DNA from 2 places in the Paraburkholderia sp. RL17-381-BIF-C genome. Region 2 is predicted to be linked to the other one. Evidence: predicted binding sites of a transcription regulator. Region 2 holds the regulator's gene; the other holds the start of a gene.

Region 1 (11,878 bases), on a different contig from region 2:
CCTGCCACGATGCCTTCTTCCACAGCTGCGCGCGTTGCGTGCAGTGCGTCTTCGACACGTGCCTTCTTTTCCTTCATTTCGACTTCGGTCGCAGCGCCGACCTTGATCACTGCAACACCGCCTGCCAGCTTGGCAACGCGCTCTTGCAGCTTTTCACGGTCGTAGTCCGACGTTGCTTCTTCGATTTGCGTGCGAACTTGCTTCACACGTGCTTCGATGTTCGCAGCTTCGCCAGCGCCGTCGATGATCGTGGTGTTTTCCTTGCCCACTTCGATACGCTTCGCCTGGCCCAGTTCAGCCAGCGTTGCCTTTTCGAGCGTCAGGCCGGTTTCTTCAGCGATGACTTGACCGCCGGTCAGGATCGCGATGTCTTCCAGCATGGCCTTACGACGATCGCCGAAGCCCGGAGCCTTGACAGCAACAGTCTTCAGGATGCCGCGGATGTTGTTCACAACCAGCGTTGCCAGTGCTTCGCCTTCGACGTCTTCTGCGATGATCAGCAGCGGACGGCCAGCCTTAGCGACTTGTTCCAGGACCGGCAGCAGATCACGGATGTTCGACACCTTCTTGTCGTGCAGCAGCACGAACGGGTTCTCCAACACGGCGACTTGCTTGTCCGGGTTGTTGATGAAGTACGGCGACAGGTAGCCGCGGTCGAATTGCATACCTTCGACAACGTCCAGCTCGTCTTGCAGCGACTTGCCGTCTTCGACGGTGATCACGCCTTCCTTGCCGACCTTGTCCATCGCTTCAGCGATACGATCGCCGATCGACGAGTCGCTGTTTGCCGAAATCGCGCCAACTTGTGCGATTTCCTTGTTGGTCGTGCACGGCTTGCTGATCTTGCGCAGCTCTTCGATTGCGGCCGTCACAGCCTTGTCGATACCGCGCTTCAGGTCCATCGGGTTCATGCCCGATGCAACGTACTTCATGCCTTCGCGGACGATCGACTGAGCCAGGACCGTTGCGGTCGTGGTGCCGTCACCTGCGTTGTCGCTGGTCTTGGAAGCCACTTCCTTGACCATTTGCGCGCCCATGTTCTGGAGCTTGTCTTTCAGTTCGATCTCTTTCGCGACCGACACACCGTCCTTGGTGACCGTCGGGCCGCCGAAGCTGCGTTCCAGCACAACGTTGCGACCCTTCGGGCCCAGCGTGACCTTCACAGCGTTCGCGAGGATGTTCACGCCTTCAACCATCTTGGCACGGGCGGAATCACCGAATACGACGTCTTTAGCTGCCATCTTCTAACTCCTTGAATTCTTTGGGATATGACCGGGAAAAGTAGCGGGTTGCGCTTACTTCTGCACCACGGCCATGATGTCTTCTTCGCGCATCACGAGCAGTTCGTTGCCGTCGACCTTGACGGTCTGGCCTGCGTACTTGCCGAACAGGACGCGGTCACCAACCTTCACGTCGAGTGCGATCTGGGCACCCTTATCGTCACGCTTGCCCGGGCCGACTGCCAGGATTTCGCCTTGATCCGGCTTTTCCGCTGCGGCTTCGGGGATCACGATGCCCGACGCAGTCTTGGTTTCTTGATCCAGACGTTTGACGATCACGCGATCATGCAAAGGACGAAGGTTCATACATACTCCTCTCTTGATTGAGACTGAAGAACGCTGAGAAAACCCGGCTGGCTGAGCCAACCGGCGATGTTGTTAGCACTCTCGTGCAGCGAGTGCTAATTATATGGACGGGTGGTGACAAATTCAAGAAGGGAGGGAGCGGAGATTCAGTTAACTTTGAACGCCGTTCGCTGAGCGTGCATTCCCAATGCACATCCGGACCGCGCCTCGACCGGCGATTTTCCGCTAAAACAGAGACTTAGGAACGAATCGTTATCACCCGTATCGCGTGAGCAGTGCAACGCAATGCCCTGACTAACTGCATTCGACCGCGCGTTACGGCGGCTTCCCCAGGGAAAGCCCTAACCAGGTCGTACGCAAAGCTCCCCGCCGGCACGGCAGTCGCTTCAGCCGTTCGACGCCGCAGCATTGTGACGATTGAATGGAAGGAGACGCAACATGGAAAACTTACGGGAAAAGTGGCTGACGCTTTCCGCGCTGGCTTTGTTGCTCGCTGGCTGCGCGGCGGGCAGCAGCCCGCAAAGCGAAGCGCATCTGAGCACATCGCAATGCCGCGACCTGGCCGCGCTCAAGAACAACGCCCCTCCGACCCTGGAGCGAAACCGCAGCGAACTGGCTGCTCTCAGGAAAGCGGGCTACGACCCGTCACCGTGGTTCGACCCGCACTACCCGGAGGATCTACAAGCGGCACAGCGCCAGGTCGACAGCTGGTTCCAGGCGGAATGCCCGCAGGCGCCGCCCGCCTGACGGTCAGTTCATTTGAGCTCTAGTACACCCGACGTGCTTTGGCCAACCTCGCGAAGCGAAAAGTCTGTCCTCCAGGACGCTTAACGGCTGTTCGCCGACGCGAAGTGGTTCGCTCACCGCAGCAGGGTCATCTGCACGACTTTAGCGATGACCAGGCACACAGCGACGATGAGATAGCCGCGCAGCACACCCATCCAGATGCGGCTGGACAACGTCAGCCGCGGCGCCGGCAACTCGTTCAACGGTGGCATGCGCCACGTGTCACGCGCCTCCTTCGGATCGCCCGGCACGTCGCCGTGAGTTTCGCCATCCGCCGGATCCTGGCGAAGCTTGCGAAACCCCGTCGTGCCGGCATAGCCCGCGATCGCAAGCAGCGTGCCCCCACCGAGCACCTCAAGGATGGTCTGGCCGGAGATATCTGGGTACATGACCGAAGCGGTGAGGATAATCGACAGCATCACCAGAACCCAGATGACGGCGCCCGTGAACAGGTTCAGCTTCCTCGAATTGACCCACGGACCCAGCACGGCCTTGTCGTTACACAGAAGCAGCAGGAACACCGTCGCACTGGGGAGCAACACGCCAGCAAGCGTTTGCACGGCTTCAGTCAGGAGTCCGAGCGGGCTTCCGGGAATCAGAACGAGCGCCGCAGCCAGCATGACAATGCCGAAGTACACCAGGTAAAAGCCCTTCGCGTCCGTCACGCTGCGGTGAAGCGAGTGGCGAATCTTGAACACGTCGCCGATGGCATATGCGGTCGATAGCGATACCGCCGCCGCGCCGATGATGCAGGCATCGAGCAGCGCCACGGCGAAGATGACAGCCGCCGTGCGCCCCACGTATTTGTCCAGGCCGGCGATGACGCCACCCGCGTCCGTGAAATTGCCAAACTCGGGCTTCCCGGCAAACAGCGCGGCACAGAACGAAATCATCGCCACCGCACCGATCAGCACGAACACAATGCCAATCCACAGGTCTGCTTTTTCGTACTTCATGAAACGCGGCGTGATGCGTTTGTCGACTATGTAGCTTTGCTGGAAAAACAGCTGCCACGGCGCGACGGTAGTACCGACAATGCCGATGACGAGCAGCATCACGTCGCTCAGTTTCGAGTGGGCAGGCCAGTTGGGAATCAGGAAGTCTCGCGTTATCTGGGCAACCGGCGGGTGAACCGACACCAGCACGGGCACCAGCAACAGACTCAGCAGGCACAGCACCAGGGCGAAGCGTTCGAAGCGCCTGAAATTGCCTGTGCTGACAGCAGCCATGGTCAGCGCCGCAGCAATGCAGACGCCCAGAACCTTGGAGACGCCGAAGAATTCGAGCACGAAGGTGATGCCGATGAACTCGGTCACGATAGTGAGCGCGTTCAGGATGAAGAGGTCGACAACGCTGAACGCGCCCCAGAATTTACCGAATCGTTCGAAGATGAGGCGCGCGTGGCCGACACCAGTGACGGCGCCGAGTCGCAGCACCATCTCCTGGTTGGCGAAGAGGACTGGCACCAGCAGCAGCATGGTCCACAGCAAGGTGGTCCCATAGTTCTGCCCGGCCTGGGTGTACGTACCAAAGGCGCCGGCGTCGTTATCGCCGACCATCACGATAAGGCCGGGGCCGAGAATGGCAAGCAGCGTACGCAAGCGTGCCCACCAGTTGGTGCGTGGCGCAGTGTCGTGGTGGGCGATCGTGCCCAACGCACCCTTGATGTCGCCAATGTGCGCAGAGTCGAGCACGGCGCTGCGTGGCGGTGAAACGTTAGCTGGAGTGGCCATTTTGTTTTCTTTCCCGATTCTGATTATCAAAAGGAAATTGCGCGCCTCGGCCATACGTCTGGGCGTGCACCGTCGAACGACGGAGCCGCGTGGGTATGGCGGAAATAGCGCAGTGGATTACGAAACGAGAGCTTTGAGGCGTTGCCAGAATGCAGCGAACCTGTGCGATTCATTGGCATGCAGCGCCAGCATGGCGTCGTAGTGGACGCGTGACTCTTCAACGTGCGGCAGTTTCGACAGAAGGAGGCCGAAGTTCATGATATTTCTCCAGGCGTTGGCTCAACGCGGTTCTCGGAAAGCCAGCGGACATGGAGGTCGGGCGCACTATGCGCGCATCGACGAACGTCTACTCGCTTTCCTCAGGCAAAGGTAAAGGTGAGTGGCATAAGGGATAACTGTCACTGTCCGGCATGGCGGCTCCTTATCGGCGATCTGGTACGCGTGTTTGCGACACGCGTGCTTATCCACGCGTTGGTTCTCGCCTGAATCGAACAGGCACGAACGAACGCTGCCACGAGCCAACGCTCGCGGCGCGGTGCCATATAGACGCGCACAAACGCTGCGTCCACATGGCGCTAATCAAGGTGCACGGGAGAGGGATACTACGGCGCGCACCGTCTGCCTGAAGGCAAGACGGCGGCTGGGAAAAGAGAGCGCGGACGTCCTGCCGGTCAGGCAGCGAAACTATTCGAAGGTCGACTACTGCAGGTGTCCAAGGCATTAACCCCGTTTGTGAAGATGCGCGAATTTTAGGCGGCGCCTTAATCCAAAGTCAACATGATTTGCTAAGCACCACCAATATAATTTCCCCGCACCACTCAGCCTTTCAGAATGACAGGAACGACAGGCATACGAAAGAAAATACCTGCTTCTGCGGATGTGAAGCAGAACCGTTTGCCCGCTGTATTGGCGGCAGATTCGAAGTGCGCTTTTCGTTACGGTTTTTTTACTTGCGGTTTGCCACGCGTGCCGAATACAATCCGCCCGTCTCATCGAAAGGAGTCCCCCGTGGACACATGCTCTAGTAGTGAAAGTACGCTGCCGGCCCAGGCCGGCGTAGTCACCGCGAGATAGCCGCCGCAGGATCACTCCTTCGCCGCTAACTCGCTTTTGTCGGGTTAGCGCGCTTCATTTACTGACTGGCTTTGCGCCGGTCTGTCAGTAGCACGCTCCCTTTGTTTGGCCGCTTATCGCAAGTCCGCTTGCGAGACGCAGTCACGTCGTCACACGTCGCCCGGCTTGGCCGGGCAGGACGGGGGTGCGCTTATGTTCATCAAATCATTCGTTACGTTTTTCGGCAGCGGCATGCCGGGCCGAAAAAATAGCCGTGCGTTCCGCACTTGGGGCACCTACACAGGCAACTCCCTAACGCCTATCGGGTACGCGATTGTCGCCGTCACGGTCGCTGCTTTTGCGTTGGTCGCGATGCTATGCACTTCCTCTGTCGGCAATGAACTGGGGCGCTCGTTACGGCTGAGCTGGTGGTTCTCCTGAACCAGGCCCGGTCACGGCCCTGTCTCACATCGTGCGTCATATCGATCAAATAAGCGGACTGATCCGCCTGACAATCTCGACTCCACCTGTTATGAAGAAAACCCTCAAGACCACATTGCTGATGTGCGGCGCGCCCCTCAGCTTGACCTGCCTGCTCTCTCTGGGCATTGTGCAGCCCGCGCTGGCCCAGGCGAGCGGCGAAGCCTCGCCTGCCACGACGCCGGCCGAGTCCGCGCCGTCGTCTTCGCCGCTCGCAACGGACGCGACTCAGGCGGAACAAACCCCGCCGGCGCCTACCGGTTTCTGGGACCGTGCGGCACTTTTCGGTGACATGGGTGGCTTGCGGCCCTGGCTCGGCGACCACGGTGTGACCTTAAGTCTGCAAGAAACCAGCGAGTACTTGAATAACCTCTCCGGAGGCGTCAAACGCGGTGGCGCCTACGACGGGCTGACGCAACTTGCTGTCGTGGTGGATACGCAAAGGGCGTTCGGGCTGCCGGGTGGGACGTTCAACGTTTCGGCACTGCAGATTCATGGCACCAACCTCACCCAGCGCAATTTGCTGACGCTGCAGAGTGCGAGCGGCATCGAAGCCGATGCGACGACCCGCCTGTGGGAACTCTGGTATCAGCAATCGCTATCCGGCGGCAAGGTGGATGTCAAAGTCGGTCAGCAAAGTCTCGACCAGGAATTCATGGTGAGCCAGTTCGCGACGCCGTTCATGAACGCGACATTCGGATGGCCCGTGCTCCCCTCGGTCGACATGCCGGCGGGTGGCCCGGCTTACCCGCTTTCGTCACTGGGTTTGCGGGTACGCGCCAAACCGTCCGACTCGTGGACAGTGTTGGCCGGCGTGTTCGACGGTAATCCCGCGGGCAGTGATGTCGGCGACCCGCAGAAACAGAACAGTCACGGCACGAACTTCAACCTGCACAACGGCGCGCTGTTCATTGGTGAAGTGCAGTACGCGCTCAACCCGGCACCGTCTGACCCTTCTGACCGGAAATCTGCCGGCCTCCCCGGCACCTACAAGCTGGGCTTCTGGTACAACACCGGACAATTCGCCGACCAGCGCCTCGACAACACTGGTGTGTCGCTTGCGAGCCCGGCGACCACGGGTGTCCCGCAGCCTCACCGGGGCAACTACAGTTTCTACGCCGTTGCCGACCAGATGATCTGGCGCCCGAGCGCGGACAGTCCGCAATCCGTCGGCGTGTTTGCCAGAATCATGGGCGCGCCGGGTGACCGTAACCTGGTTGACCTTGGCGTGAACGCCGGCGTGACATTGAAGGCGCCGTTCAAAGGACGCGACAACGACATGGTTGGGTTGGCGGTGGGCTACGCGAAAATCGGCTCACACGCGCAGGGCCTTGCCAGCGACACGGCCTCTCTGACCACGCCGGGTTATCCGTCGCGCAGCGCCGAGACCATCATTGAGGCGACCTACCAGTTTCAGGTCACACCGTGGTGGCAGATGCAGGCCGACTTCCAATACGCGTTCCGTCCGGCGGGTGGCATCCCGAATCCGGAGAAACCTTCGGAGCGGGTCGGCAATGAAGCGGTCGTGGGCGTGCGCGCCACTATCGTGTTCTGACCCGCTGCAATTGGGACCTTCCGCGTTGTACGAAACACTCGTGAGGGTCCAGAAGGATGACACCCCAAAAGCACGTGCACGACGACCTGGCCAGGCCGGAGCGCGGCCGTCGCCAGGGAAATCCCTTGGCAATCTGAAAACGAATGACCGCGTTCCTCATAACGCTTTCAAAGCGGGCAGCAGCCGGTCGAATTCGCGCCTCACCACGCCGTAGCATTCGCACACACGTTTTTCGAGTCCCGGCCTGTCCAGCACCTCGATATGACCATGGCTGTAGCGAATCAACCCCGCGTCCTGCAATTTCAGCGCGGCCTCGGTGACGCCGGATCGGCGCACGCCCAGCATATTGGCGATCAGTTCCTGCGTCATCTTCAGTTCGTTTGAAGAGAGGCGGTCGATGCTGAGCAGAAGCCACCTGCACAACTGCTGATCGATCGAGTGGTGTCGATTACAGACTGCCGTCTGCGCCATCTGCGTGATCAACGCCTGCGTATAGCGCAGCAGGAGGCGCTGCACAGGGCCGGCGCGATGAAATTCTTCTTTCAGTATCTGGGCGTCGAGGCGATAAGCCTTGCCTGCGCTTTGTACGACTGCCCGGCTGGGTGTGGTCTCGCCGCCCATGAAAAGCGCGATGCCGATGAGCCCTTCATTGCCGACGATCGCGATTTCGGCGGATGCACCGTCCTCCATCACATACAGCAGCGACACGATACAGGTGGTCGGAAAATAAACGTAATTGAGCCGATCGCCCGATTCGTAGACGACGTTGCCAAGCGGCATATCCACGAGCACCAGATGCGGCGCCAGTCGCTCCCACTCGAGGTCAGGCAGCACGGCCAGCAGATGATTTTCGTTTTCTTGATGACCTTGGGCCATTTCGCACTCTCCGCAGCTCGCCCGGAACCGCGCCGCTTTCGCCGACGATTTCCTGACGGTAAATATCGATAGAAGGAGGAATGCTCCAACGCCTTGACGGACAGTGCCGAAGCACGAAAACGGGCGGCAAGCTTCACGCGCCCGAAGTCTGGCCCATATGTAATGGATTATAAGTCGCGTCGAGATGACGGCGCAGATCCGCGCCCTGGCGTGACACCGCATGACGGCGCAACCGTGGACGCGCATCGCACGAACTTCGAGAATGACGCCCCCGTTCGCCTGTCAACCTCAGTTCACAGGCTGAAAAGCGATCGCGCGCTTCACTTATACGCTGACATAAAAAGACCTGCTGCCAGACGTGACTACGCGACGATCGGCAGCTTGAGCGTGAACTCACTGCCTTGCCCCGGACCTGCGCTCGCTGCCGAAACCGCCCCGCCGTGAGCTTGAGCAATCGCGTTCACAACCGCGAGGCCAATGCCAAGGCCGCCCGCGCTGAAGGCGATCGTTCTGCTGGATTGCGCGAACAACTCGAAAATGTGCGGCAGCAGGACGGGCGAGATCCCCGTCCCATCGTCCTTGATTTTGATGACAACGTTGTTTCCCTCGGCAAGCACGGTCATGCGTATATTGCCGCGCGCCTGCGTGTATTTCACCGCGTTGTGCAAGAGGTTGCTGACGGCCTGCGTCAAACGCACGGGGTCACCCTCAACGCGCAAGGTCCGGTCTGGAATCGACACGCTAAAAGCCTGATTTTTTGCCGTGGCGGCGGCGGCCGTAATCTCGCAACTGTCAGCGAGCAGGGTGGCAATCTCCAGATCGACTTTGTTGAGCCGGAGCGCGCCCCGATCGACGCGGGTTGCATCCATCAAATCCTGCGCGAGCCGCGCGATTCCATTGACCTGCCGATCGATCATATCGATCAGCCGGAGTATCTCCGGACGTTCGGCCGAGGCGCTGCGGATCAACTCGCTGGCCATCCGCAGCGGCGTCAACGGACCGCGCAACTCGTGCGCCACCATCGCCAGAATCTCATTGCTCAATGGTGGCGCTTCGACAGGTTGCTCCGTCGCATACGCACCCGTCAGGAAGCCACCCGCGGAAGCACGGCAAGCTGGCTTCATCATCGCGTCGGTCACGACCAGACAGTTCAATGCAGAACCAACCGAAGAGAATTCGGTGGACGCCAGATGTGCTGACATGTTGATCCCCATTTCGCGGCCCATTGGGCAACGAAGAGCAAAGCGAGATGCGTATCGGCCGAGTGTTCAGGGAAAGCAGCAGGGCTGCTTGCAAGGCACCGGCACCGCGCGGTTCGCTAGTGCCTGCCTCGCCTGACACGATTCAGGAATCCGCGGGCGGTGGGCAGGTTGAAAGAACAGCATCGCAAATGCGGTTCGGTAAGTCTGTACGGTGGCGTTCAGATCGGCAAGAGCGACCGATTGACATGGAATCCGGTCGAGCCCCAAAAGGGAAAGACACCTGGTAATCCCCATCAGTCGGCGGGAGTATGCCTGTCCGACTGCACGGCTGTGTCTGTGACGATCAACATGGATTGTGCGTTCGAACATAGACAGCCGTCTGTACGTTGTCGTACCGCATTTCTGCGTGCGGACGCGTAGCGTGGTGGTTCGAGGGGCGTGCGTGAAACCGCGAACGCAGCGTCGGTCACGTATCGGATGTCATCTACGACGACGCCGACGGGGCGATTCGCTATCTGGTCGTGCAGACCCGCAATAGGTGGTCTGGCGGCAAAGCCAAACAACTTCCAACGGACTGGGGCGCCACGCGGACCGCGGCTCTCGTCGAATCCGGAAAGCACCGGATCGATTGGAAGCGAAAAGCTTTAAATGCACCAAAGGCAGGAGCAGGTCATGAGGCAAAACATTCAGAAGTTATATCAAGCGCGCATCCACACATTCACTCCCGAATGCCTGGAACTGCAGGACGGCACATTTAAATTTCACCTTCGGCATGCGGTGGAAGGCACGCTTCCTTCAGCGGATAAGCACTACGAGGTCGGCATTTTTTCGACGAGCGAGGAAGGCTATGCGGCCGCACTTGCCTATGGCGACAAATACATTGCGGAGCATAAATTCGGCATGTAGCAGCGCCGACGCTTATCGGTGACCCGCAAGCCTCAACCAGCACGGACGACAACCAGTATGGCTATCGTTCAATCAGACGGACGGCGCTATGGCAGAAAGAATCATTTCAAGCACGACACACGACGCGTACATGAGCGTCAAGGATCATATAGCCGATGGCTGGGTGGCAAGTGTACGTATCGTTCCGAAGGGCGCATCGAAGGGCGGCGAGCGCATCGAACTCGACACGGTCTTCGAACGTGAAGATCTCGCATGGGAATCCGTCGAGACGCTAGCGCGTGCCGAGCTCAACAATCTGAAGTAGCGCGCCGCCGCACTTTCGGACCTCGGCGTGCACGATGCAGCGCCCGATGCGCCCGTGCAAAAGCTGATCGACATCAAACTTCTGACGGGTTCCGACCGGCTGTTACGCTGCCGATGTTCAGACCGGGGCCAGCGGAATAAACTGTCGGAAGAAATGCGTCATCGTCGACGGCAAGGTTCACGCTGCGGCGCTTTGAGCGCAGACAATCCAATCCCACGGCGGGGCTCGCCATCCTGGCCAATTCCTGGAGGCCGACATGTATCAACGCATTCTGGTAGCGATCGACGGCAGCGAGACGTCCGAACATGCATTCGCCAGCGCGCTGCAAATCGCTCGCGACAATGGCGCACAGTTGCAGCCGCTCTATGTGATCGACAACCCACTGATGCCATACGACGCGTCCGGCTACGATCCGACCATCTTGCGCGACGCCTGCATGCAGGAAGGCCAGCGGTTGCTCGCGGACGCTCTGGCGCGGATGAGGCATGAGAACGTGGCCGGCGAGCCGAGGATCGTCGACGTCGCACCGATCGGCGAAGACATCGCGGAACGGATCCGCATCTCGGCCGACGAATTCAATGCGGACCTGCTGGTGCTAGGCACGCACGGGCGGCGGGGATTCAAGCGCATGGTTCTGGGCAGCGTGGCCGAACGTGTCGTGCGCGGTGCGCACCTGCCGGTGTTGCTGGTGCCGAGCCGGCAAGCGCAAACCACCGTCGCGCCGACCGCCAGACACGGACACGCCGACGTCGCCGCGGCGATGTACGAATTGCGCCGCTAACCGCGGCGCGGTCACTGCGACAAGCCAGGACCGCACGGCCCTCTATGGCGTCTCGACCCATGAGTACTCCGCAGCACCGCGCCGCCAGCGCCCCGCTCATGCCGGAAAGCGGCGAGCTGCCGCCCACGGCGAAGCCCGGCGTCGAGACCGGCCTCGTGCGCATCGCTCCCGGCTTGCTCGGCAAAACATCGCGGCTGCGCTCCGTCATGTTCTGGATCGTCGGGGTGACGGGCTGTATCGCGGTCGTTCTGGTGGTGCTGCACCTCGGCTCACTACAGAAGATGGCCGAACTGATCCGCTCTGCTCGCCCCGGCTGGATGCTGGTCGCGCTTGCGGTTCAGTGCGGCACCTATGTCAGCGCGGCGTTCGTGTGGCGCGAGGCATTGCGCGAAGCCGGACATCCGCTGTCTCTACGCACCCTGACTCCACTGGGCATCGCCAAGGTATTCACCGATCAGGTGCTGCCTAGCGGCGGCATCAGCGGCACGATGCTGGTGGTGCGCGGTCTCAGCGGCCGGCATGTCCCAGCCGGAATCGCGATGGCCGCCATGCTGGTCGGCATGGTGTCTTACGACATCGCCTACCTGCTCGTCGTGCTTGCCAGCGCAAGCATGCT
Region 2 (11,878 bases):
CGACAGCGACCGGCGCGGGCACGCTGTTCGACGTCGACTTGCGGTTGCGGCCGAACGGCGAGTCGGGCCTGCTCGTCACCGATCTGGATGCGTTCCGCCGCTACCAGTTGCGCGAGGGCGACGCGGCCAATACGGCGTGGGTATGGGAACACCAGGCATTGAGCCGCGCCCGTTACTGCGCGGGCGACGCCGAGATCGGCGCGAAATTCGAGGCCATCCGCGAACAGGTGCTGACCACGCCGCGCGAAGCGGCGCCGCTCGCGAAGGAGATCGTCGAGATGCGCGAGCGCGTCGGGGCGGGGCATCCGAACCATACGGCGCTGTTCGATCTCAAGCACGATCGCGGCGGGATGGTGGATATCGAATTCACCGTGCAGTACTGGGTGTTGCTGCACGCGGCGAGCGACCCCGAGCTGATCCGCAACACCGGCAACATTGCGCTGCTACGGGAAGTGTCGCGCTTCGGCCTGATGAGCGAGGCGGAAGCGGAGACGGTCGGCGCGGCATATCGCACTTACCGCAAATTGCAACACAAGCTGCGGCTGGACGGCATGGAGAAGGCGCGCGTCGAGCCGGCGCTGGTGGCCAACGAGCGTGAAGCCGTGCTCGGGTTGTGGAAGCGCGTGTTCGGGTGAGGGCGCGCGGATTGATCGGCTCGCGGCGACGGGGGGATGCCCCCCGGCTGATCAGCAATTAGGCTGCCAGCATTTCCTTCGCGTGCTTGCGGGTGGTCGGGGTGATCTCCAGGCCGCCGAGCATCCGTGCCACTTCTTCGATGCGGTTCGCCTTGTCGAGCGAAGTCACGCTGCTGACCGTGCCGCCTTTGCCATTGCCCGCTTTGGCCACCTGGAAATGGTGGTCGCCGCGCGCGGCGACTTGCGGCAAATGCGTGACGCACAGCACCTGGCGCTGCTGGCCGAGCTGATGCAGAAGCCGCCCGACTACTTCAGCGACGCCACCGCCGATGCCGGTATCCACTTCGTCGAAAATCAGCGTGGGTGTCGGGCTGGCGGCGCTCGCGATTACCGCTAACGCGAGGCTGATACGCGCCAGCTCGCCGCCCGAGGCGACCTTCGCGAGCGGCCGCAGCGGCACACCCGCATGACCGGCGACCCGGAACTCGACCTGTTCGAGCCCATGCGCGCCACCTTCGGGCAGCGGCACCAGCGCGACTTCGAAGCTGCCGCCTTTCATCGACAGTTCCTGCATGCCGGTGGTGACTGCCGCGCCCAGCGCCTTGCCGGCCTTGGCGCGCGCCTTCGACAGTTTCTTTGCCTCGGTCAGGAAGGCTTCTTTGGCTTTGGCCTCGGCGGCGTGCAGGCTGTCGAGGTCCGCGGCGGCGTCGAGCGCGGCCAGTTGCGCGCGACGCGCCTCGTGTTCTTCGGGCAGCGTTTCCGGCTGCAGGCGGAATTTTCGCGCGGCCGAATGCAATGCATCCAGACGCTTTTCGACCTGCGCGAGCCGGTCCGGGTCGAGTTCGAGCTTTTGCGCGTAATGGCTCAACGAATAAGCCGCTTCCTGCAACTGGATTTCGGCCGGTTCCAGCGCGGCCAGCACGTCGTTCAAGGCCGGATCGATCTCCGCCAGATCGCGCACCTTCGACACGATCGAGGACAGATGCGTGATCATGGCCTCGTCCGATTCGGACAGCGCGCCGAGTGCGCCTTGCACGCCGTCGATCAGATTGGCCGAATGCGACAGCCGCCGATGCTCGGCGTTGACCTCTTCCCACTCGCCCGGCTGCGGCGCGAGCTTGTCCAGTTCGGTGAGCTGCCAGGCGAGGCGCTCGCGTTCCAGTTGCAGTTCACGGTCACGCGTTTGCGCATGCTCGACCGCCTGAACCTTCTCGCGCCATGTGCGCCATGCCCGCGTGACGATGGCCGCCGTGTCGGACAGGCCGGCGTGGGTGTCGAACAGTTCGCGTTGCGCGTCGGGGCGCATCAGCAACTGGTGCGCGTGCTGGCCATGAATATCCACCAGCATTTCGCCGACCTCGCGCAACTGCGCGAGCGTCGCCGCCGTGCCGTTGATGAAGGCGCGCGAGCGGCCGTTGGCATCCACCACGCGCCGCAGCATGACGGTGCTGCCGTGATGGCCGTCGGCGCCGATTGTGCCGAGCGCCTGCTCGTCGAGCCAGTGCTCGACCTGCGCATGCGTTTCGAACTCCGCGGTGATGTCCGCGCGGCTTTCGCCCGTGCGCACGACGTTCGCATCGGCACGGGCGCCGAGCGCGAGCGCCAGCGCGTCGATCAGGATCGACTTGCCGGCGCCGGTTTCGCCGGAGAAAACAGTGAAGCCGCTGTCGAATTCGAGATCGAGCGCGGCGACGATGACGAAGTCGCGTATCGAGAGGTGGCGAAGCATGGAGGTCGTCTGGTGAGCTGGGTAGTCAGGGTTCGGCAGCGGCGGCGTTCGCGTTCCGGGTGTCCTTGCCGCTCAGGGCTTGGGGTCTTCTTCGTGCGACGGGTATTCGTTCCAGTGCAGCTTCTTGCGCAGCGTGGCGAAGTAGCTGTAGCCGACCGGATGCAGCATCGGCACCGTATGACGCGAGCGGCGCACTTCGATCGTGTCGCTCAGTTCGAGCGAGGTGAACGACTGCATGTCGAAATTGACGTTCACTTCGCGGCCCGAGACGATCTGGATGCTCACCTTGGAATCGTCCGGCAGCACGATCGGACGGTTCGACAGCGCGTGCGGCGCGATCGGCACCAGCACGATGCCCTGCAACTGCGGATGCAGAATCGGCCCTTGCGACGACAGCGCGTAAGCGGTCGAGCCGGTGGGCGTGGCCACGATCAGGCCGTCCGAGCGCTGGTTGTACATGAAGCGGCCGTCCACCGAGACATGCAGTTCCGCCATGCCCGAGAAGCCGCTGCGGTTGACCACTACGTCGTTGAAGGCCAGTGCGTGATAGATCGGGTTGCCGTCGCGCATGATGCGCGCTTCGAGCAGCACCCGTTCTTCGCGCTCGAAATTGCCGGACAGCATTTGCGGCACGATCTCGCGCATGTCGGAGATCGGAATGTCGGTAATGAAGCCGAGCCGCCCATGGTTGATGCCGATCAAGGGCGTGCGATACGGCGCGAGCTGTCGGCCGATACCGAGCATCGTGCCGTCGCCGCCCAGCACCACGGCCACGTCGGCGCGCGCGCCGATCTCGGCGGGACGCAGCGCCGGGTAGTCGGTGACGCCGATCTCGGCAGCGGTGTCGGCTTCGAACACGACCTCGAAGCCGCGCTTCGCGATGCACAAGGCGAGCGCGGTCAACGGCTCGGCGATACCCGGCGTATTGTTGCGCCCGACGAGCGCGACGGTCTTGAACTGGCTGGTCACTTGCATGCCGGCATTACACCATAGGTAGGGCCTGAAAAGAACCGTAGACAGACCCGGTGACGGGCCGGCGCGCGCGGGCCGCCAGCGCCTCTCGCGATTATCGTTAGAATGGTGAAGCCTTGATGACATGCGCGCCGGCTAAAGTGCGGCGGGGTGCCGCCAGCCGGGCCGCCCGGAAGGCGGCCCGCAAGGTGCTCCGCAACGCGCCGGACTGAACGCCGGCCAATGATGTGCCGGACCGAAGGCAACGTGCCGCAGCGGCAAGCGGTGGCGCGTTCGTCAGGGATGGGCGCCCCTAGCGCTCGCGGTAGTCGTGCCATTGAGCTAAAATTTTCCGTCATGCTAGATCCTCGCGCACAAACCCTCCTCAAAACGCTGATCGAGCGCTACATCGCCGAAGGTCAGCCGGTCGGCTCGCGCACGTTGTCGCGCTATTCGGGCCTCGAACTGAGCCCCGCCACCATCCGCAACGTCATGTCCGACCTCGAGGACCTGGGGCTCGTGATCAGCCCGCACACTTCCGCGGGCCGCATTCCCACGCCGCGCGGCTACCGCCTGTTCGTGGACACCATGTTGACGGTGGAGTCCGCCGCGGACGAAGAAGCCGTGATGCGTACCGTCAAGACCACGCTGAAGGCAGGCGAGCCGCAGAAAGTCGTTGCTGCCGCGGCGAGTGTGCTGTCCAACCTGTCGCAGTTCGCCGGCGTGGTGCTCACGCCGCGGCGCAGCCACGTGTTCAAGCAGATCGAGTTCATGCGTTTGTCCGACAAACGCATTCTGCTGATCATCGTCACGCCGGAAGGCGATGTGCAGAACCGCATCATGGCGACCCAGCGCGATTTCTCGCCGTCGCAACTGGTCGAAGCCTCCAACTACATCAACGCGCACTTCGCGGGCCTCTCGTTCGACGACGTGCGCCGCCGCCTGCGCGAAGAAATCGACGAACTGCGCGGCGACATGACCACGCTGATGCACGCCGCCGTCACGGCCAGCACCGACGAAGCCGACACGGGCGAGACCGTGCTGATTTCCGGCGAGCGTAACCTGCTCGAAGTGGCCGACCTCTCGTCGGATATGGCGCGCTTGCGCAAGCTGTTCGATGTGTTCGACCAAAAGACCAGTCTCCTTCAATTGCTCGACGTGTCGAGTCACGCGGCGGGCGTGCAGATTTTCATTGGCGGCGAGTCGAATCTCGTGCCGATCGAGGAAATGAGCGTGGTCACCGCGCCTTACGAGGTGAACGGCAAGATTGTCGGCACCTTGGGCGTGATCGGACCGACCCGCATGGCCTACAACCGCGTGATTCCGATTGTGGACATTACCGCGCGCCTGCTTTCCCTCACGCTCAGCCAACAGTAAATAGCTTTCTTTTCGACTCCTCGCCGCGCCGGTTCCTGCCGCAAATAATGCGTCACGGCGCGCGGCTTGCCAATTGGCCGAATGGCCAGGGGTGTCCGGCGGACCGGTGCATGAAGCTCGCCGCTATAATGGTTCCCACTTGAACCGCCACTCCGCCTAACCGGTTACTTCTGCTGCCTATGCGCTTCGACCTCGAGCGGCCTTCACAGAACGCCACATCACACCGCGTCGCCGTGCTCCTGATCAATCTCGGCACGCCCGACGCGCCGACGCCGCGTGCGGTTCGCCGCTATCTCGCGCAGTTTCTTTCCGATCCGCGGGTGGTCGAAATTCCGGCGCTGCTCTGGCAGATCATCTTGCGCCTGTTGATTTTGCCGTTCCGCGGCCGCGCCTCCGCCAAGAAATACGCCACAGTGTGGATGCCCGAAGGCTCGCCGCTGCGCGTGTACACCGAGAAGCAGACGGAAGCCTTGCGTCATCTGCTGCAACTGAACGACTACACGGTGCTCGTCGACTACGCGATGCGTTACGGCACGCCGGGCATTCCGGCCATGCTGAACCAGCTCAAGCTGGCGGGCGCCGAACGCGTGCTGCTGATGCCCATGTATCCGCAGTATTCGTCGTCCACCACGGCCACCGCGTTCGACGACGCCTTTTCGGCGCTCAAGCGCATGCGCAATCAGCCGGAAATCCGCACGGTGCGCCAGTACGCCGATCATCCGGCCTACATTGCGGCGCTCGCCGCGCAGGTACATCACTATTGGCATCAGCACGGCCGGCCGGATTTCGCCTCTGGTGACAAGCTGGTGCTGAGCTTTCACGGCGTGCCCAAGCGCACGCTGGATCTCGGCGACCCATACCACGAGCAATGCCAGCAAACCGGCGCGCTGCTGATGCAGGCACTCGAACTGACGCCGGTGGAATGCCGCATCACGTTCCAGTCGCGCTTCGGCAAGGCCGAGTGGCTGCAGCCGTACACCGCACCCACGCTCAAGGAGCTGGGCTCGGCGGGCGTGCGGCGTGCTGATCTGTTCTGTCCGGGCTTTACGGCCGACTGCCTTGAAACCATCGAGGAAATCGGCATGGAGGTGCGCGACGAATTCCTGCACGCGGGCGGCCAGGATTTCCATCGGATTCCCTGCCTGAACGCCTCGCAGGCGTGGATTGCCGCGTTGGGCGAAATCGTTGCGCAGAATTTGCAGGGCTGGCCGGTGCAGGCGCTACCGGTGCCGCACACGACAGGAGCTTGAGCAGGCTCATGAATTACAGGATTTCAACCGAAGCCGGCGCCAAGTTGCGCATCGACAAATGGCTGTGGGCGGCGCGCTTCTTCAAGACGCGTTCGCTCGCGGCGGCGGCCGTCGAAAAAGGACATGTGCGCATTGACGGCGCCAGCGTCAAGCCGGCCAAAGACGTGCGGGTCGGTGACCTGGTCGAGATCGAGATCGAACGGATCGTGTGGCAAGTGGAGGTGCTGGGCGTGTGCGACGTGCGCGGCCCGGCGAGTGTCGCGCAAACGCTTTATGCGGAAACCGAAGAGAGTAAGTTGAAGCGGCAGGTCGAACAGGAGCGGCGCAAGACGTATCGCGAGCCGGCGGCCGCATTACACGGCCGACCGACCAAGCGCGACCGGCGCACTATCGACAAACTTTCAGGTGGGGATTGAACAGTTGTTCCATGGTCGCGTGCACGCCACCATATTCGGTAGTGTGATCGTTGACAGCCCCGGACATGCAGATGGTCGTGGTGCCCGCAATCAGAACCAATGCGACCACCGAGATTGCAAAGGTCAGTTTCACGGTACTCCCCTCGGGAAGGTTCAGGATAAAGACGGGCGAATCGGGTGAAATTGCAAGATATCGGAAAGGATTACGTCAGATTAGGGTTAACGCGTCTTTTCCGATGCTTTGTTGGAGCATAGGCCACTTGCCGCCCGCACTCAATCTCAATCTGATTGCGTCGCATTAATGGTTGTAACCAGGCATTTCCGCTGCCCGGCCGTGGTGCGAAAAGATCCGGGAGAACCGCTTGAAATGGTTCTTTCCGGCCTCATCTGCCGTGTTGATTTGCGGTGACTCGCGAAGTTGTCTGTCGCGATTTTGCAACGCACAAACCGCACCAGGCTTAATGCGCTGCCGCCGCCCTCGGCTTTTACCTCGCTTTCACTTTTTAACGACTTTCAGCGACATGGAAAACACGCAAGAGAACCCGACGAGCCAGAATTCCAAGCCCGCCGACGAAACCGCGCGCCAGGCCGCCGAGGCCGCGGCACCTCAGCAGGAAGCCGCTGCGAACGCGGCGACCGACTCGCCGGCAAGCGCCGAGCAAGCGGCACTGGCCGAGGCTCAGGCAAAGATCGCCGAGTTGCAGGAAAGCTTCCTGCGGGCCAAGGCTGAGACCGAAAACGTGCGCCGCCGCGCTCAGGAAGACGTCGCCAAGGCGCACAAGTTTGCGATCGAGACTTTTGCCGAGCATCTGCTGCCGGTGATCGACAGCCTCGAAGCAGCTGTCGCGCACTCCACCGACGATCTGCCGAAAGTGCGCGAAGGCGTCGAACTCACGCTGCGCCAGCTCACTGGCGCGCTGGAAAAGGGTCGCGTCGTCGCCCTGAATCCGGTTGGCGAGAAGTTCGACCCGCATCGCCATCAGGCCATTTCCATGGTTCCGGCCGACCAGGAGCCGAACACCGTGGTGGCCGTGCTGCAAAAGGGCTTCGTAATCGCCGATCGCGTGCTGCGACCGGCACTCGTGACCGTCGCGGCCCCGAAGTAAGCGCGACGAGGCGTTCAGAAGCCGTTTAGTCTGGCAGGCGTCGCCATGGCCAATATTCCCGTCGACGCCACCGCGTTCGCGGCCTTCGAGATGCAGGCGCTCAGCGCGGAGTCATTCGACGCCGGGCTCGCCGGAGCGGGCGATGAACTGGCCGTGGTGTTTTTCTGGGGTCTCGACTGCTTTAACTGCGAGATTGCCAAGAAGGCCATGCTGGCGCAGCCGGACGCGATTCGCGCTCTCGGTCTCAAATGGTTTCACAGCAACGTTTACGAGCATCGCGAACTGGGGCGGCGCTTCACGCTGCACGGCGTGCCCACATGGTTCTTTTTTTACCGCGGCAAGCGGCTCGGCCGGGCAACCGGCTGGCATGGCCTCGGGCAGTTCCAGGCCGCGGTTGCGGCCGCACGGGAAAAAATCCGGGTGGCTGATGCTGCAAAAACCGCCGGCCCGCAAGCCGATGGAACAATTTCGGGCGAAAGTTCGCCCGATTGAAAAAAATTAAAGACCGCATCGTAAAAGAGGTCTTGAAAACGATGCGGACGCACTTATGTTGAGTGCAGGTAGGAATTGAGAGCGGATCGCCTTACCGCCAGCAGGGCAAACAAGGCGCTTCCCGCAGCGATCAAAGTCAGGAGATTAGTAAAAATGGGCAAAATCATCGGCATCGACCTCGGCACGACCAACTCGTGCGTGGCGATCATGGAAGGCAATTCGGTCAAGGTGATCGAGAATTCGGAAGGCGCGCGCACCACGCCGTCGATCATCGCTTACATGGAAGACGGCGAGATTCTCGTCGGCGCGCCTGCGAAGCGTCAGTCGGTCACGAACCCGAAGAACACGCTGTACGCGGTCAAGCGCCTGATCGGCCGCCGCTTCGAAGAAAAAGAAGTGCAGAAAGACATCGGCCTGATGCCGTACAAGATCATGAAAGCCGACAACGGCGACGCATGGGTCGAAGTGCGCGATCAGAAGCTCGCTCCGCCGCAAATTTCGGCGGAAGTGCTGCGCAAGATGAAGAAGACCGCTGAAGACTACCTCGGCGAGCCGGTCACGGAAGCCGTGATCACGGTTCCTGCGTACTTCAACGACAGCCAGCGTCAGGCCACCAAAGACGCAGGCCGCATCGCCGGTCTGGAAGTGAAGCGGATCATCAACGAACCGACCGCAGCCGCTCTGGCATTCGGTCTGGACAAGGCCGAAAAGGGCGACCGCAAGATCGCGGTGTATGACCTGGGCGGCGGTACGTTCGACGTGTCGATCATCGAAATCGCCGACGTTGACGGTGAAATGCAGTTCGAAGTGCTGTCCACGAACGGCGATACGTTCCTGGGCGGTGAAGACTTCGACCAACGCATCATCGACTACATCATCGGCGAGTTCAAGAAGGAACAGGGCGTCGATCTGTCGAAAGACGTGCTCGCGCTGCAGCGCCTGAAGGAATCGGCTGAAAAGGCCAAGATCGAGCTGTCGTCGAGCCAGCAAACCGAAATCAACCTGCCGTACATCACAGCCGACGCGTCGGGTCCGAAGCATTTGAACCTGAAAATTACGCGTGCGAAGCTGGAAGCGCTGGTTGAAGAGCTGATCGAACGCACCATTGAACCGTGCCGCGTGGCAATCAAGGACGCAGGCGTGAAGGTCGGCGAAATCGACGACGTGATTCTGGTCGGCGGTATGACCCGTATGCCGAAGGTGCAGGAAAAGGTTAAGGAATTCTTCGGCAAGGACCCGCGCCGTGACGTGAACCCGGACGAAGCCGTGGCCGTTGGCGCCGCGATTCAAGGCCAGGTTCTGTCGGGCGACCGCAAGGACGTTCTGCTGCTCGACGTGACCCCGCTGTCGCTCGGCATCGAAACGCTCGGCGGCGTGATGACGAAGATGATCAACAAGAACACCACGATCCCGACCAAGCACGCACAGGTCTACTCGACGGCTGATGACAATCAGGGCGCCGTGACGATCAAGGTGTATCAGGGCGAACGCGAAATGGCAGCTGGCAACAAGCTGCTGGGCGAGTTCAACCTCGAAGGCATTCCGCCGGCACCGCGCGGCACGCCGCAGATCGAAGTGAGCTTCGACATCGACGCGAACGGCATTCTGCACGTCGGCGCGAAAGACAAGGCGACCGGCAAGGAAAACCGCATCACGATCAAGGCGAACTCGGGTCTGTCCGAAGCCGAAATCGAGAAGATGGTGAAGGACGCCGAAGCGAACGCGGAAGAAGATCACAAGCTGCGTGAGCTGGCCGACGCCCGCAACCAGGGCGACGCGCTGGTCCACAGCACGAAGAAGGCGCTCACCGAATACGGCGACAAGCTCGAAGCTTCCGAGAAGGAAAAGATCGAAGCCGCGCTCAAGGACCTCGAAGAAACGCTGAAGAGCGGTTCGAGCGACAAGGCCGCGATCGAAGCCAAGATCGAAGTGGTGGCCACCGCCTCGCAGAAAATGGGCGAGAAGATGTACGCCGACATGCAGGCTGCGCAAGGCGCGGAAGCCGCGGCAGCAGGCGCGGCGGGTGCGGGCGGCGCAGGTGCATCGGCGGGTGGAGCGAGCCAGCAGCAGGACGACGTGGTCGACGCCGAGTTCAAGGAAGTCAAGAAAGACTAAAGCCAGGTCGCATTTCGACCGTAAAGCCGCACACAGCAATGTGTGCGGCCCGGCTGCACAAGGGATTGCGTCCAACCGGGCGACATGAACGTGCGAAAGCGGTTATCGCGCCTGGCGAGCCTTTTGGGGCTCTCCGGGCACATTTGTTTTATGGAGGGCGTTGTTTTCAGGCCATGTTGAAAGGGCATGAAACAGCGGCCGGACGAGTCGTTAGACTCCAGCATTCAAGAGGAGCCACCGCGTCGCATTGCGCGAGTGGCGTTGAACCGATATGGCGAAACGGGATTACTACGAGGTTCTGGGCGTCGCAAAGAACGCGAGCGACGACGAAATCAAGAAGGCTTATCGCAAGCTCGCGATGAAGCACCACCCCGACCGCAATCCGGGCAACAAGGATGCGGAAGGGCATTTCAAAGAGGTGAAGGAAGCCTATGAAATGCTGTCGGACTCGCAAAAGCGTGCCGCGTACGACCAGTACGGCCACGCGGGCGTCGATCCGAACATGGGCGGTGCCGGAGCGCAAGGCTTTGGCGGTTTTGCCGACGCATTCGGCGATATTTTCGGCGACATCTTCGGCCAGGCAGCCGGTGGCGCCGCGCGTGGCGGCGGCGGCCGCGCGGGCCCGCAGGTGTACCGCGGCGCCGATCTGCGCTACAGCATGGAAATCACGCTCGAACAGGCCGCACACGGCTACGACACGCAGATCCGCGTGCCGAGCTGGGTCTCGTGCGAAATCTGTCACGGTTCGGGTGCCAAGCCCGGCACCAAGCCGGAAACCTGCCCGACCTGTAGTGGTTCGGGTTCGGTGCGGATGTCGCAGGGCTTCTTCAGTATTCAGCAAACCTGCCCGAAGTGCCACGGCACCGGCACCTACATTCCCGACCCGTGCGGCCACTGCCACGGCGCGGGTAAGGTGAAGGAAACCAAGACGCTGGAAGTGAAGATCCCGGCAGGTATCGACGACGGCATGCGTATCCGTTCCGCCGGCAATGGCGAGCCGGGCATCAACGGTGGCCCGTCGGGCGATCTGTACGTCGAAATTCATATCAAGCAGCACTCGGTGTTCGAGCGCGACGGCGACGATCTGCATTGCCAGATGCCGATTCCGTTCACCACTGCGGCGCTCGGCGGCGAGATCGAAGTGCCGACCCTTGCGGGCCGCGCCAGCTTCACGGTGCCGGAAGGCACGCAATCGGGCAAGACGTTCCGTCTGCGTGGCAAGGGCATCAAGGGGCTGCGTTCGAGCATTGCCGGCGATCTGTACGTGCACGTGCAAGTCGAAACGCCGGTCAAGCTGACCGAGCCGCAGCGCGATTTGCTCAAGCAGTTCGAAAAGGCGCTGGTCGAGGGCGGTTCGCGGCATAGCCCGCAAAGCAAGAGCTGGTTCGACCGGGTGAAGAGCTTCTTCGATTAATGACAGTTTGATTTTGGCGGTAAGCATGACGGCAGATGAGCACGGCGCGGTTTTCGCATTGCTCGACGATTGCGACGCGTTGCCGGCGCGCCCTTCGAGTCGTCTGTACACGGGCTTTGTGCAGGAATGGGTGTGTGCGGATGCCGCGCAACTCGAAGCCGTGTGCGAGCGCGTGGCTGCGGAAACCCTGCGTGGTTTGCATGCCGTCGTGCTCGCCGACTACGAGTTCGGCCGGGATCTCCTCGGCGCCGAGGCGCATTGGTCTCTGAAAACGCAGCGTGGCGATGCCACGCTGCGTTTTTTATTGTTCGAACGTTGCGAGAAGCGTTCGCGTGAAGAGGTCGACGCGTGGCTCATGGCACGCGACCAGGGCGCGGCCGAGCCATCGGTGGC

Evidence for each region. The regulator HrcA, encoded in region 2, represses chaperone genes, less so after heat shock. The targets are predictions, from matches to a motif close to TTAGCACTCNNNNNNNNNGAGTGCTAA.
Region 1: the regulator HrcA is predicted to act here: its motif matches at 1,659-1,685, upstream of groES (co-chaperone GroES).

What each region holds. Positions count from the first base shown of each region.
Region 1 covers NZ_JARESX010000034.1:11,541-23,418, forward strand. Annotated here, with positions in the region: gene groL (chaperonin GroEL) at 1-1,241, opposite strand, end outside; gene groES (co-chaperone GroES) at 1,296-1,586, opposite strand; gene P0D70_RS21060 (DUF4148 domain-containing protein) at 2,025-2,333, shown strand; gene P0D70_RS21065 (NRAMP family divalent metal transporter) at 2,447-4,105, opposite strand; gene P0D70_RS21070 (hypothetical protein) at 4,223-4,363, opposite strand; gene P0D70_RS21075 (carbohydrate porin) at 5,691-7,193, shown strand; gene P0D70_RS21080 (Crp/Fnr family transcriptional regulator) at 7,350-8,069, opposite strand; gene P0D70_RS21085 (sensor histidine kinase) at 8,432-9,295, opposite strand; gene P0D70_RS21090 (hypothetical protein) at 9,787-10,029, shown strand; gene P0D70_RS21095 (hypothetical protein) at 9,944-10,177, shown strand; gene P0D70_RS21100 (hypothetical protein) at 10,308-10,481, shown strand; gene P0D70_RS21105 (universal stress protein) at 10,738-11,262, shown strand; gene P0D70_RS21110 (lysylphosphatidylglycerol synthase transmembrane domain-containing protein) at 11,322-11,878, shown strand, end outside.
Region 2 covers NZ_JARESX010000059.1:9,295-21,172, reverse strand. Annotated here, with positions in the region: gene glnE (bifunctional [glutamate--ammonia ligase]-adenylyl-L-tyrosine phosphorylase/[glutamate--ammonia-ligase] adenylyltransferase) at 1-635, shown strand, start outside; gene recN (DNA repair protein RecN) at 694-2,364, opposite strand; gene P0D70_RS27620 (NAD kinase) at 2,437-3,339, opposite strand; gene hrcA (heat-inducible transcriptional repressor HrcA) at 3,673-4,692, shown strand; gene hemH (ferrochelatase) at 4,872-5,942, shown strand; gene P0D70_RS27605 (RNA-binding S4 domain-containing protein) at 5,951-6,358, shown strand; gene P0D70_RS27600 (hypothetical protein) at 6,330-6,491, opposite strand; gene grpE (nucleotide exchange factor GrpE) at 6,880-7,464, shown strand; gene P0D70_RS27590 (thioredoxin family protein) at 7,510-7,956, shown strand; gene dnaK (molecular chaperone DnaK) at 8,110-10,071, shown strand; gene dnaJ (molecular chaperone DnaJ) at 10,343-11,485, shown strand; gene pabB (aminodeoxychorismate synthase component I) at 11,511-11,878, shown strand, end outside.